Regions from separate parts of the Propionispora vibrioides genome, predicted to be linked through region 3. Evidence: a T-box and tRNA genes for the amino acid it is inferred to sense, from the RefSeq annotation. Region 3 holds a T-box; the other regions hold tRNA genes.
The links. A T-box is a leader RNA that pairs with one kind of tRNA and senses whether it is charged. The one in region 3 lies ahead of leuS (leucine--tRNA ligase), so its partner is inferred to be a tRNA-Leu.
Positions count from the first base shown of each region.

Region 1: it encodes a tRNA-Leu, which carries the amino acid that the T-box ahead of leuS (leucine--tRNA ligase) is inferred to sense. The anticodon was not compared.
Region 2: it encodes a tRNA-Leu, which carries the amino acid that the T-box ahead of leuS (leucine--tRNA ligase) is inferred to sense. The anticodon was not compared.

Region 1 is NZ_FODY01000021.1:1,684-5,822, reverse strand. It holds gene BMW43_RS15040 (HlyD family secretion protein) at 1-900, opposite strand, end outside; gene BMW43_RS15035 (ASCH domain-containing protein) at 1,099-1,449, shown strand; gene BMW43_RS15030 (aspartyl-phosphate phosphatase Spo0E family protein) at 1,626-1,778, opposite strand; gene BMW43_RS15025 (hypothetical protein) at 2,135-2,371, opposite strand; tRNA gene BMW43_RS15020 (tRNA-Leu) at 2,547-2,633, opposite strand; tRNA gene BMW43_RS15015 (tRNA-Leu) at 2,639-2,721, opposite strand; gene BMW43_RS15010 (S-layer homology domain-containing protein) at 2,925-4,139, opposite strand, start outside.
Region 2 is NZ_FODY01000003.1:61,486-65,624, reverse strand. It holds gene BMW43_RS03660 (peptide ABC transporter substrate-binding protein) at 97-1,734, shown strand; gene BMW43_RS03655 (hypothetical protein) at 1,843-2,217, opposite strand; tRNA gene BMW43_RS03650 (tRNA-Leu) at 2,426-2,511, shown strand; tRNA gene BMW43_RS03645 (tRNA-Leu) at 2,616-2,701, shown strand; gene BMW43_RS03640 (aspartate aminotransferase family protein) at 2,897-4,139, shown strand, end outside.
Region 3 is NZ_FODY01000001.1:220,695-224,833, reverse strand. It holds gene lgt (prolipoprotein diacylglyceryl transferase) at 1-186, opposite strand, end outside; gene BMW43_RS01180 (TetR/AcrR family transcriptional regulator) at 403-1,011, shown strand; gene BMW43_RS01175 (hypothetical protein) at 999-1,391, opposite strand; T-box leader at 1,691-1,898, shown strand; gene leuS (leucine--tRNA ligase) at 1,973-4,139, shown strand, end outside.

The DNA of each region.
Region 1 (4,139 bases), on a different contig from region 3:
AAAAACCAGATTGGCCCGCTCCCGCTGTGTGATGCTTTGGCGGGGATTAAATTCAGCATTGCTGCTGATCTCCTTGATGGTGCCCGCAAACACCCGGTCGGGAAAGGCGTCCACTTTGACCTCGGCCGCCTGCCCCACGGCAATCAGCGCCAACTGGGCCGAAGGAACATATACTTTGACCCAGCAGTCGTTCATATCCCCCACTGTCGCAATGGGTGCTCCTGCGTTAACATACTCGCCCTGTTCAAAGTTCTTGGTTAACACCAGCCCCGTTAACGGACTGGTGATCACTGTGTCGGCTACCGCTGACCGGCTGGCGTCGACAATGGCCTGACACCGTTTGACCTCTTCCTGCTGCGCCTGGATTTCGTCCGGCCGGTTGCCTTCCTCGGTCAGGCTGCTCTTGGCCTGGGCCGCCACCAGCGAATTGTAGGCCACGTCATAAGCGGAACGGATGCTCTCCAATTGCTGGGCGGCAATAGCACCCTGGTGGTAGAGAACGGTATAGCGTTCCAGATCATGCTTCGCCTTGTCAAATACCGACTGGGCGGCAGCCATATCGGCTGTCGACGCGGTTTTCTCCTGCTCCCGGGACCCCTTCACCAAATCCTGAAGCTGTACTTGGGCTTTGGTCAGCGCCGCCTCATCCCGTAAAAGCTGGGCTTCCAGATCGGACCGGGAGATGCGGGCCACTACCTTGCCGTTTTCCACCGAATCACCGGCCTCTAACAATAGCTCGGTAAGATAGCCGCCTACCTTAGGAGTAATATCCGCCCGGGTGACCTCAATCGTTCCGGTAGCCGTGATGCCCTTTTCCGTCTGTCGCATCAGCTTATAGCCTGCCGCTCCGGCAAGCAGCGCAAAGCAAAGCAAACCGGCAAGAAATTTACGGTTGATCATCTCAGCACCTCCTAACTATACGTCAATCAAGCATGCTACTATTTAATCATTTGATTAAATAGTAGCATGCTCCTCCTGCGGTGTCCAGCTTATTTTTCCCCGTTGCCGCATTTCCCTTTGATAAACCGGGGGAAATATCATATAATAAAGTTGTAGTTTATGGAAATTTTTCAATTCTACTTAAAAGGAGCAAAGTTTATGTATGCACTTAACTTTCAGTCACCTAATCACAAAAAGCTGTTGCTGGAACGCAAAAAGAACTGTACTGTCCGCCTGGGCGATGTGAGTGACGTATATTTGGAAAATTCGGTTGTCTGGATTACTGTAGGCAAGCCTTTTCAATCCAAACGCAAATTATATACCGCCATTATTGACCGGGTGCTGACCAAAAAATTCTCCGAACTGACCACCCATGACCTAGATCATCAAAATCCGGAAATTGAAACCGTTGACGAGCTGGCGGTCTTCTTTGAAAAAGTATATCAAAAATCCATCAGCCTGGAAGATATCGTCACCGTCATTTACTTCTCCGAAATCATTGACGAATAACATAAGCCTATACATAAAAACAAGCGCCCAGAGCGCTTGTTTTTATGTATAGGCTTATCCCGGCTGCTTACACTTTTTCAGCTACTGCTTCCCGTATCATATCGTCAAGTACTGCTAATTATTTTTCCACTAAGATAACTGTGGTCTTACCACTATGAAGGCCTCACACGAACCGGTCAGTTCGTCGCTGCCACGGTCCGTACCAGAAATTTAACGATTAAAACATCCAAATTCCGGCTTTCCGCCAGAACCTCCGGATGCTGCAACCCTTTCTCCATCCCCAGTTTGACCAATTTTCGACGCATTCTTTCAATTTCTTCGGCTAACATAGCTTTCGTTCCTCTTCCTTCCACATTTACAACAAAAACATGTCTTATTATAGTCATTTTGCCATATAATGTCAACTATTTTTTCCCATTCTCCGGCAAAATTTCCCTAGGTAAGCACTGATTAAATGAACCTGTCGGGCTGGCGAGAGATTTTTTCGTCTGGCAAGGAAGAAAAACCGCAGGAATAGCGGCCCCTATTGCAAGGTTTTGCTGACACAGCCAGGCGGAAAAAGCTCCGTCAGGACGCACAGCGTGAATTAATCAGTGCTTACCTAGCATTTTTCAGTTCCCCAAGGCCGCTTGCGTCTCCCAAAATAAAAAAGAGCCCGTAGGCTCTTTTCGGCACGCAAACAGTACTATTCCCATTGAAACTCAAGCGTAAGCGTCAGTTCATCGCCATCGGGACGGATATTATAGTAGGAACAATGGGAAATAAGCTTTTGAAACGACCGGATTTGCTTGGGAGATTCACCAACAACCTCAGGAACCCGAATGGTGATAAGTGCTTTATTATTAAAATTTTCAACAACACTGACATTATTGGATACCAGCTTAATCCCAGTCAGAATGCGGATAAAGGTTGCCCGTTTCATCGATGGCTCCCCTCCTTGCTTGATAGTTTATATCTGTATTATAGCACAACTTGTCCCCTTCCGGGGTCCCTGTTTGTCAAATCAGCACGGGAAAATCCAGGGAGCCGATTAATGAACCTGACTGGAAGAAAACAAAAAACCCACAGCCGCAGCTATGAGTCTCATCTTTTGAAGTTGGTGCCGGAGGTCGGACTCGAACCGACACGGAGTTGCCCCCGGCAGATTTTGAGTCTGCTACGTCTGCCAATTACGTCACTCCGGCAAATATGGTGCGGGAGAAGGGACTTGAACCCCCACGGTCACCCGCCAGATCCTAAGTCTGGTGCGTCTGCCAATTCCGCCACTCCCGCAGGTATTGTGTAACACCAACTTCTATATTATATTCTTGCCATAGTTAATTGTCAATAAATAATTATTACCAAAAAGAAATGCGGCTGCCCGTCACGGGACAGCCGCATTTCCTTTAGCCATGTATGGGGTTCCAGTATGAGATAATTGCCATGGAGTGTACTTGCTTGTAGCTGACAGGCCGGAGAATCCCAGACCTCTGGGCTTAATAGCTAAACGTCAGATCCCAGCCGAATTTTTGCCCTTTCTCATCGCTTTTCAGGTTTTTATAATCGCCGTACCAGGCTTCGGCATAGCAATTGGTGCTTACCGGATGACCGAGAATCAGGCGATAGCCCTTATGACCGAAGTTATTGTATTCATCGCCCCAGAAGGTGGTATGGTTGCCATTTTCGATCGGCAGATCAATATTGGCTTCCTGTTTCCAGTATTGCAGGAATACATCGGTCTTATTCAGCTTTTTGTAGAGCTGCAGTTTATACATTTCGTTGTCTTTATCGGCTTCGCTGTTCCGGCCGAAACCGCCCGACAGGTTGACGCCGCTGTCGCCCAAATTGGCGCCGGCTGTTACCGCAAGGATTTTAGTTTCTTTATTGCTGGCCAGCGCGTGATTACCCGTCAGGTAATGAGCTCCTACATCCACCGTACCCAGTTTGGAGTTGATCCCGACATAATTGATCTGGGTATCCTGGGTGCTGCGACTGAAATTGACATTGCCGCCGGCATCCACTGTCGCCTGCAAGCCCGGCCAGTTGGCATTGGTTTCATACCGGCCATGGATCATCTGCAGACTGGTTTTATCGTCCAGCTTGGTCGTGTAGTCAACGGCCCGCAGGTAGTCATCGCCCAGGAAGCCACCGGCCAGCCAGACGGCCTCTTTACCGAAGTTCAGGGTGTTCTTGGTATCCGGCTTATAGGTCACATAAGCCAGACGGGTGAAGACACTCTCCTGGTTGCCGTTGTTATAGGCCCGGCCAAAGTTGTTATTGTTTTGGGCGCTGAAATCATCCCAGTAGGTTTTGGTTTCCAATTGGTGCAAGATAGACAATTTGTCACTGATCTGCTTTTCAAAAGTCATCCGGTATTCCAGCTCGTATTCATGCATGGAATCGTTGGCTTTGGCCGTAGTATTGCCATAGGTATTTTCCGTCTGGAACCAATGGCTGATTTTCAGGTCTTTTACACCGGCCGTCTGTTTTTCCAGATTGTTTACGCGAATGCCCAGACTATTTAATTCCTCGCTATATTCGGCTGATAGTTTGTCAATCAACGCTTTCTGCTCCTGGTTGGCCATTTTTTCGTGAGAAATAGCCCGGCCGACCACCTGAGCCATTTCGTACCGGGTCATAGGCCGGTCACCACGGAAGGTGTTGTCATTGTACCCGTCGGCAATACCGGCATCGGCCAGCTTCTGCACGGC
Region 2 (4,139 bases), on a different contig from region 3:
ATTTCGTCATCATCTTTCAGTTTCAAAGTTGGCGGAGTACAGGGGCCTTTTGTCCAGTATTATAATGATTAGGTTATATTATCTAGTAGGAATGGGGTGGGCTGTTTGCGACGGGGCAAGTGGATTTTGCTGGCTTTAATCGCCGTACTGGCGATAACCGGCTGCGGACGTTTTTCGCCGTCGGCCGATAAAAAACCGGAGGAAAGTAAAAAAGAGCTTAGACAGGGAGGACAACTGGTTTACGGGAGTCTGCAGGAGCCAAGCATGCTTAATCCTCTGCTATCGGATCTTTTATCGGTATCCGAGGTCAGCAGCTTGCTGTTTAACGGGCTGCTTCGTGCCAATGATAAGGGTGAGTGGATGCCGGACCTGGCCTTGGATGTTCCCACACTGCAAAACGGCGGAGTCAGCCGTGACGGTCTTACCGTAACGTATCGGCTGCGGCCCGGTGTGACCTGGCATGACGGAGTGGCCTTTACCGCCCAGGACGTAAAATTTACCTGGCAGCTAATTATGAACCCCAAAGCCAATGTTATATCTCGCGAAGGTTATGACAAAATCGCTTCCATCGACACCCCGGACGCTACTACGGTAGTTGTCCGTTTCCGTGAGTTTTACGCTCCTTACCTGACTTTGTTTTCCGTTATTTTGCCGAAGCATATTCTGGAAAACGTCCCGGATATCAACAAGGCTGCCTTTAATCGATCGCCGATCGGAACCGGGCCGTTCAAATTGAAGGAATGGCGCATGGCTGAAGCGATTATTCTGGAAGCCAATCCGCAATTTTTCCGGGGTAAGCCCGTACTGGACAGTATTGAATATAAAGTGGTGCCGGAAATGAACTTGCTGTTGACGCAACTGAAAGCGGGGGAAATTGATATTGCTTCCAATTTGGATTTGTCCCAGCTTGATCAGGCAAGATCACTGGATAATGTCAATGTGGTGACAACGCCCAACTCGATTTGGGAACATGTGGACTTTAACCTGGACAAGCCGTTGTTTCAGGAGGTGCAGGTGCGTCAGGCCATCGTTGACGGCGTTGACCGCCAGGCTATTGTCGCTACGGTGCTGAAAAATGCCGCGGTGCCGGCCGCCGGCGATCAGCCGCCGGTTTCCTGGGCCTATAATCCGTCAGTGACGGCGGCCGGCCGGGATGTTAACGCGGCCAAGGGCTTGCTGAACCAGGCCGGCTGGGTGGCAGGGCCGGATGGAATTTATGCTAAAAATGGCGTAAGACTGTCCTTTTCCCTGGCGTATCCCCAGAATGATAAAACCAGGGAAGCTGTGGCCCAATTGATTGTACAGCAGTTAAAAGAAGTGGGAATAGAAGCTCGCCCGCTGGCGGTGGAAAAAGAGACCTTTTTTAACGACACGTTAAAAAACAGGCGTTTTGATATGGCGCTGTATGCTTGGGCTGCCGGCAGTGATCCCGATAATAGCGACCTGTGGAATTCCAGGAATATACCGGGCTGGAACAACGGCTACGCCGGTAGAAACTATCCGGGATGGCGGAATCCGGAAGTAGATGGGCTGACTGAACAGGCGGTCAGGACGCCGGATTTGGAAACCCGAAAGCAAGCGTATTTCCGCATTCAGGAGATCATCAATCAGGAATGTCCGGTTTTGCCGCTGTATTTTCACACCCAACTGGCTGCGGTGAAAAAAAATATAGCAAACTATAAACCCGGTCCGGCGGGAGCGTTGTGGAACGCCTGGCAGTGGGGATTCCGGTAATGACAAAAGACTGTCGGAAGGCAAAATGCCTGGCTGACAGTCTTTTTACATCATTGGTCATATGGGGAATCATTATCAGATGTCCGCTGGAAGTAGCCGGACCGTTGCTTATAACTGGGCAATTAATGTTTTACTGGTCGATTTGGTTTGATCCTGCTCCGGGCTTAGCCGTTGTTTTTGTAAAGCAAGAGCGGTCGCGCTCAATTCAACAATATAAGCCGGGGAATCCTGGTAGCTGGTGTCGGTGTTGATTGAATTTTGCGCTATGTCTCCCGTCTGGGCAGTTTGTACCTGGTTTGTTGAAGACTGCTGTAAAGCTGTGTTGCTCAACTCTACGATATAAGCGGGCGTCGCGGACGCATCGTCGGTCGAGGTATCGGCAGCCGGCTGGTTCAGGCTGTTATTTATACGCTGCAATTGTTCGGCAGATAGTTTTGGTTTATCCAAGCCTGAGGACTGATTCCGTAAAATGGAAATAGCCACGGTGATCGCCTCCTTTAATTTTAGTATCCTACGAAAGATCAGGAATGTCAAGCATTGTCCCGCGTCAAAGGGCTTTGGAAAGAAACTTAGATGATTTTTTAAAAAAAATCAAATTTCCTCTTGCAAAGCTATGTTATGTATGCTAGAATATCAAATGTAGCTAACAACTGAACAAACAGTTCAGAAGAGCTGCAGTGAACAGATAGATGCGGTCGTGGCGGAACGGCAGACGCGCTAGCCTCAGGAGCTAGTGGGGGCAACCTCGTGGTGGTTCAAATCCACTCGACCGCACCATATAAGCAGTAAACTATGTTGTTCTGAGCCGATAGGCGAAGTAAGAACATGAGTGAATCGCTTAGTTCTGAGCGGTAGCGAAGAACGTCCTATCCATAAGTTGCGCGGTAGTGGCGGAACGGCAGACGCACCAGCTTGAGGGGCTGGCGGGGGCAACTCCGTGCTGGTTCAAATCCAGTCTACCGCACCATTTAGTAAAAACCGGCTGGAAAGCCTTTTTTTGTTTCTGGTGGTTATCATATGGCTTACGTAAGGATGCTTTATAGTTTTCTATAAGGTATCCTTTTTGTTTTTTCTGGAGGCTGACAGGAAAAATATGCATAAAAAGTGGACATTCTATGTATAAATAGGAATATATACCATATAAGGCAAGCGGGAGGTCATTATGGATACGGATACTGTGGTCAGCCAAACTATCGAGCATTACGAGCAATTTGTTAATCCAGCTTTGGCCAGGCTGTTTCGCTTTATGGGGCTGAATGCTGTGGAATGGGAAGCGCAAGGCTATAGTATAACCGATAGCAACGGTAAAGAATATATTGATTGTCTTGGCGGCTACGGGGTGTTCAGTTTAGGGCACCGCCATCCACGGGTAGTGGCTGCCGTGAAGCGCCAACTGGACAGAATGCCTTTATCAGGCAAGGTGTTGTTCAATAAAGAGATGGCCGACCTGGCTGCTTTGTTGGCTTCCATTACACCGGGGGATCTGCAGTTTAGTTTTTTCGGCAACAGTGGTGCCGAGGCCGTGGAAGGGGCTTTAAAGCTGGCGCGGCTGCATACGGGACGAGTCAAGGTGGTATCGACGGTTAACGCTTTTCATGGCAAGACCTTCGGCGCTTTAAGTGCTACTGGGCGGGCAGTATTTTGCGAGCCCTTTCGGCCGTTGCTGGAAGGCTTTGTCCATGTGCCTTACGGTGATGTGGCTGCGATGGAGCAGGCGGTAGACAAGGTGACGGCGGCTGTGATTGTCGAACCTGTTCAGGGAGAAGGCGGGATTATCGTACCGTCACCCGATTATCTGCGCGCGATCCGGACTTTATGTGATGCTCACCAGGCCGTGATGATTTGTGACGAGGTGCAGACAGGGCTGGGCCGGACCGGTAAAATGTTCGCAGTGGAACACGCGGGCGTCGTACCGGATATTCTGACACTGGCCAAAGCCTTGGGAGGCGGGGTGATGCCCATCGGAGCGTTTATTGCCAGGCCACCGCTTTGGGAAAAACTGATTGCCAGTCCCTTTTTACATACTTCCACCTTTGGTGGCAATCCTCTGGCCTGCGTTGCCGGACAGGAGACCATCCGGGTGTTACAGGAAGAAGGGTTGGCTGAACAGGCGGCTGTGGCTGGAACCTATTTTCTTCGCCGTCTGACCGATTTGCAGCACCAGTATCCTGCCGTCATTAAAGAGGTCCGGGGTATCGGGCTTATGCTTGGTCTGGAGCTGGCTCAGGAAGGGCTGGGCGGAGTGGTCATGGCGGAATTGATTTCCCGGGGAATTTTGGTTGCCTATACTCTCAACAACCCGAAGGTCATCCGTCTGGAGCCACCGCTGAACCTGCCGCTGCCGGTGATTGACCAGGTGATTGAAGCGCTTGCAGCAGCACTGGCTGCCGCTGCGGATTTGTTAG
Region 3 (4,139 bases):
TAAGCGAGCGCCGATAATGCCGGCGATGCCGCAATAAATTCCCATATCAGGAACGTGCTGATGCCAACGTCCGTCCTGCTTGGCAAAATAGTAAGCTGTACCGGTTGCCAATATGATGCTAAGACTCAGGATCAGACCATAGGCCCGGATGGGAAAATCGCCGATAAAAAACAAATACTGATGCATAGAATCCTCCTTGTTAATGCAGACAGGGGCGGTACAGACGTGACCTGTACAACAAAATCTGTATTCATTATAGGTGATTTATCTGTAATGTGCAATTATTTGCCAATTTATGCTGTTCAGGAGAAGCCGGACGGTAGAGGGAATCGCATAGACAAAAGAAAAAAGAAATGCTATTCTTTAATCATTCGAGTAAGAATAGCATTTCAGGAGAACATCATGACAGAAAAAGATACGCAAGCCAAACTGATTGAGTCTGCCACTTCCTTGTTTGCCCAAAGGGGTTATGCTGCCGTATCCATCCGGGAGCTGGCTGATGCCGCCCAGGTAAACAGTGCGCTCATATCCTATCATTTCGGCAGTAAGGAAGGCTTGTACCTGGCGGTCTTGGAAAATCAGTTCCGGCCGATTACCGGTCTGCTGCAACAGGCTGCTCAAACAACGATGAGCCCGGAAGAGCGGATTGTGTACTACGCCAAGGGCGTGTATGATATACACAAAAGCAGGCCTTTTCTGATCCGCTTTTTACACAGTGAACTGACAAACCCCACAACCGGTCTGGACAGTGTCGTAAAGCGCTATATTGGACAAATTTACCCCTTTTTATATCAAGCCTTTGCCGAAGGAGTGGCGTCCCGCCAGTTTAATGCGGCGCTGAATCCAGGTTATGCCGTACTGTCATTGGTGGGAATTATGAATTTCTACTTTATTGCTAAACCGATAGCCCGGGAGTTTTTGACGGTTGATAATGAGCATGATAAGAATTACCTGCTGCAGGCTGTGCAAATCTATTTACATGGCATCAAGGATAACAATTATAATTCCTGAGACCATTTTTCCAATTGTAGCAACAGCTCGCCGCGGGTGGAATCAACTTCGGCGCCTCGCCATTCCTGCCCTGTGTCGCTGTCGAACCAGACATCTTTACTGGTAAAAGCTGCTGTGGGAATCAGTTTTTCCCTGGCTGCATTCAATATGCCGTCCAGCATGCTTTGTTTGATAGTTTTACGGGCAAGCCGGTTGCCGGTTTTTTCCGTCGTTTGTACGTCAATGCCGTCAGCGGTGGTCCGCAATTCGATCAGGCTCAGCAATTTTCCCTGCTGGCCGGAAGTATGAATGGCCTGTTTGGCGGCGTCGGCAGCTGCCTGCCGGGTAATATCATCATCATGGACGGTGATTCTTACATTGCCGATGATCAGTTTATACATGATAAGCCTCCTTAACCATAGCTGGATGGTTAAATTTATGAACTGTCATCGCTAAATATGAGTATATAGAGAAGACTAATTTTGGAGGTAAATTAAGAATTTGTAGTCAACTATTAGAAAACACTGTATGGGCAGCGGTTTTTTCGCTATACTTCGTTAAGTTTCCTTGTCATAACCTCATTATGTCCACTAAAATTGCCTTGTCTGGCGAAAAAATCGCTCGCCGCTCCAGCATTTCTATGACTAAATACAAGTTCTAAAATTTGACTTTATATAAGAACTACTATATAATGTAATCTGATAATCCGTGGATGCAGAGTAGTAGGTGAGATGACCGGTACAGAAAGTTGGCGGACGATGCAAGCCAAACCGGGAAGGCGCCGAACTCGCTGCAGAGGAGCAGCCGTGAAATGTAATGGCTGACGCAGGATCGGCGTTAGCGATCTAGGAGAGGACGGCAATTCGCCGTCAATCAGGGTGGTATCGCGGGAATGTCTCGTCCCTGGCTTTTATAGCCAGGGACGTTTTTGGTTCTTGGGCACCGAAAGGATTGTTTTATACATTAGGGAGGTTATTAAGTAATGGACGAAAAATATCTTCCGTCTGAAATCGAAGCAAAGTGGCAAAAAGAATGGCTGGCAACGAATGCATTCAGTACGGAAATCAACCGTCAGCGGCCGGAATATTATGTTTTGGAAATGTTTCCGTATCCTTCGGGAAATTTACATATGGGACATGTGCGCAATTACTCTATTGGCGATGTGGTGGCCCGGTTTAAAGTGATGCAAGGCTATAATGTGCTCCATCCCATGGGATGGGATGCCTTTGGCATGCCGGCGGAAAATGCGGCGATCAAGCATGGCGTACAGCCTTCCAAGTGGACTTGGAACAATATTGCCAACATGCGGCGCCAACAGCAGGAACTGGGGCTTTCCTATGACTGGAACCGTGAGGTGGCCACCTGCCACCCGGAATATTATCGCTGGACCCAGTGGCTATTCCTGTTGTTTTACAAGCGTGGCCTGGCGTATAAGAAAAAGGCAACGGTTAACTGGTGTAACGACTGCAATACCGTATTGGCTAACGAACAGGTCATTGACGGACATTGCTGGCGTTGCGATGCCGTTGTGGTCAAGAAAGAGCTGGAACAGTGGTTCCTTAAGATAACCGATTACGCCGAACGGCTGCTGGAGGATTTGAAGGATCTTAAAGGCTGGCCGGAGCGGGTCAAAACGATGCAGGATAACTGGATCGGCCGCAGCGAAGGGGCTGAATTCAGTTTCCCTGTCCCTGAATATGAGGAGAAAATTGCCGTCTATACAACCCGGCAGGATACGGTTTTCGGTGTATCCTATCTGGTGTTGGCGGCGGAACATCCCCTGGTAGATAAATTTATCACCGGCAAACCGAATGAAACAGCTATTCGTGACTTTATCAAACGGGTGCGCAATCTAAGTGAAATCAGCCGTACTTCCAGTGAGATGGAAAAAGAAGGGATGTTTACCGGTGTTTATGCCGTTAATCCGTTCAATGGCGCTCAAGTGCCGATCTGGATTGCCAATTATGTATTGGTCGAATATGGTACCGGTGCGGTCATGGGAGTACCAGCCCATGATGAACGGGATTGGCAGTTTGCTACCAAATATAATTTGGCAAAACAGCTGGTTATCCAGCCGCAGGGCCAGGAGTTAACTATTGAAACTATGACAGGTGCTTACGACGGTACCGGTACTATGGTTAATTCCGGACAGTTTACCGGGCTGGATAATGAGCAGGGCAAGACGGAAATCGCCAAATGGCTGGAAGTGCATGGCCTAGGGAAAAAACGGGTGAACTACCGTTTGCGTGACTGGCTGATTTCCCGGCAAAGATATTGGGGAGCGCCGATTCCGATTATTTATTGCCCGCAGTGCGGCACCGTGCCGGTGCCGGAGAAGGATTTGCCTGTCATGCTGCCTGACGAGGTCCGGTTTGATACAGGATCGGTGTCGCCGCTGGCTACCACTGAGTCCTTTGTACATTGTTCCTGCCCGGTATGTGGCGGTGAGGCCAGACGTGAAACCGATACGATGGATACCTTTATTTGTTCTTCCTGGTATTATATGCGTTATACCGATCCGCGCAATACTATGACGCCTTTTGACCCGTCGAAGGTGAATTACTGGATGCCTGTTGATCAGTATATCGGCGGCATTGAACATGCCATTTTGCACTTACTTTACTCGCGCTTCTTTACCAAAGTACTGAAAGATGCCGGACTTACCAACTTCGATGAACCGTTTAAAAATTTACTGACCCAGGGTATGGTTATCAAAGACGGTGCCAAGATGTCTAAATCCAAAGGCAATGTGGTTTCGCCGGAGGAAATTATCAGCAAGTACGGCGCCGATACGGCCCGCCTGTTCATCTTGTTTGCGGCTCCGCCGGAACGCGATCTGGAGTGGAGCGAGCAGGGGGTGGAAGGAGCCTATCGCTTCCTCGGCCGGTTCTGGCGCATTATCCATTACTATCATTCCTTCCTTACCGCAGAGGTAGCAGAAGTGGCTGCTGCGTCCTTGTCCAAGGAAGAGCAGCATGTAAGACGGATTTTGCATTTAACCATTAAAAAGGTAACGGAGGATGTGGGTGAACGTTTCACTTTCAATACTGCTATCAGTGCCATAATGGAACTGGTCAATGCCATGTATGTATTGAAAGATCAGAATGTTGCCGTCCAGCCGGCTTTTGCCCGGGAACTGGTCGCCGCCC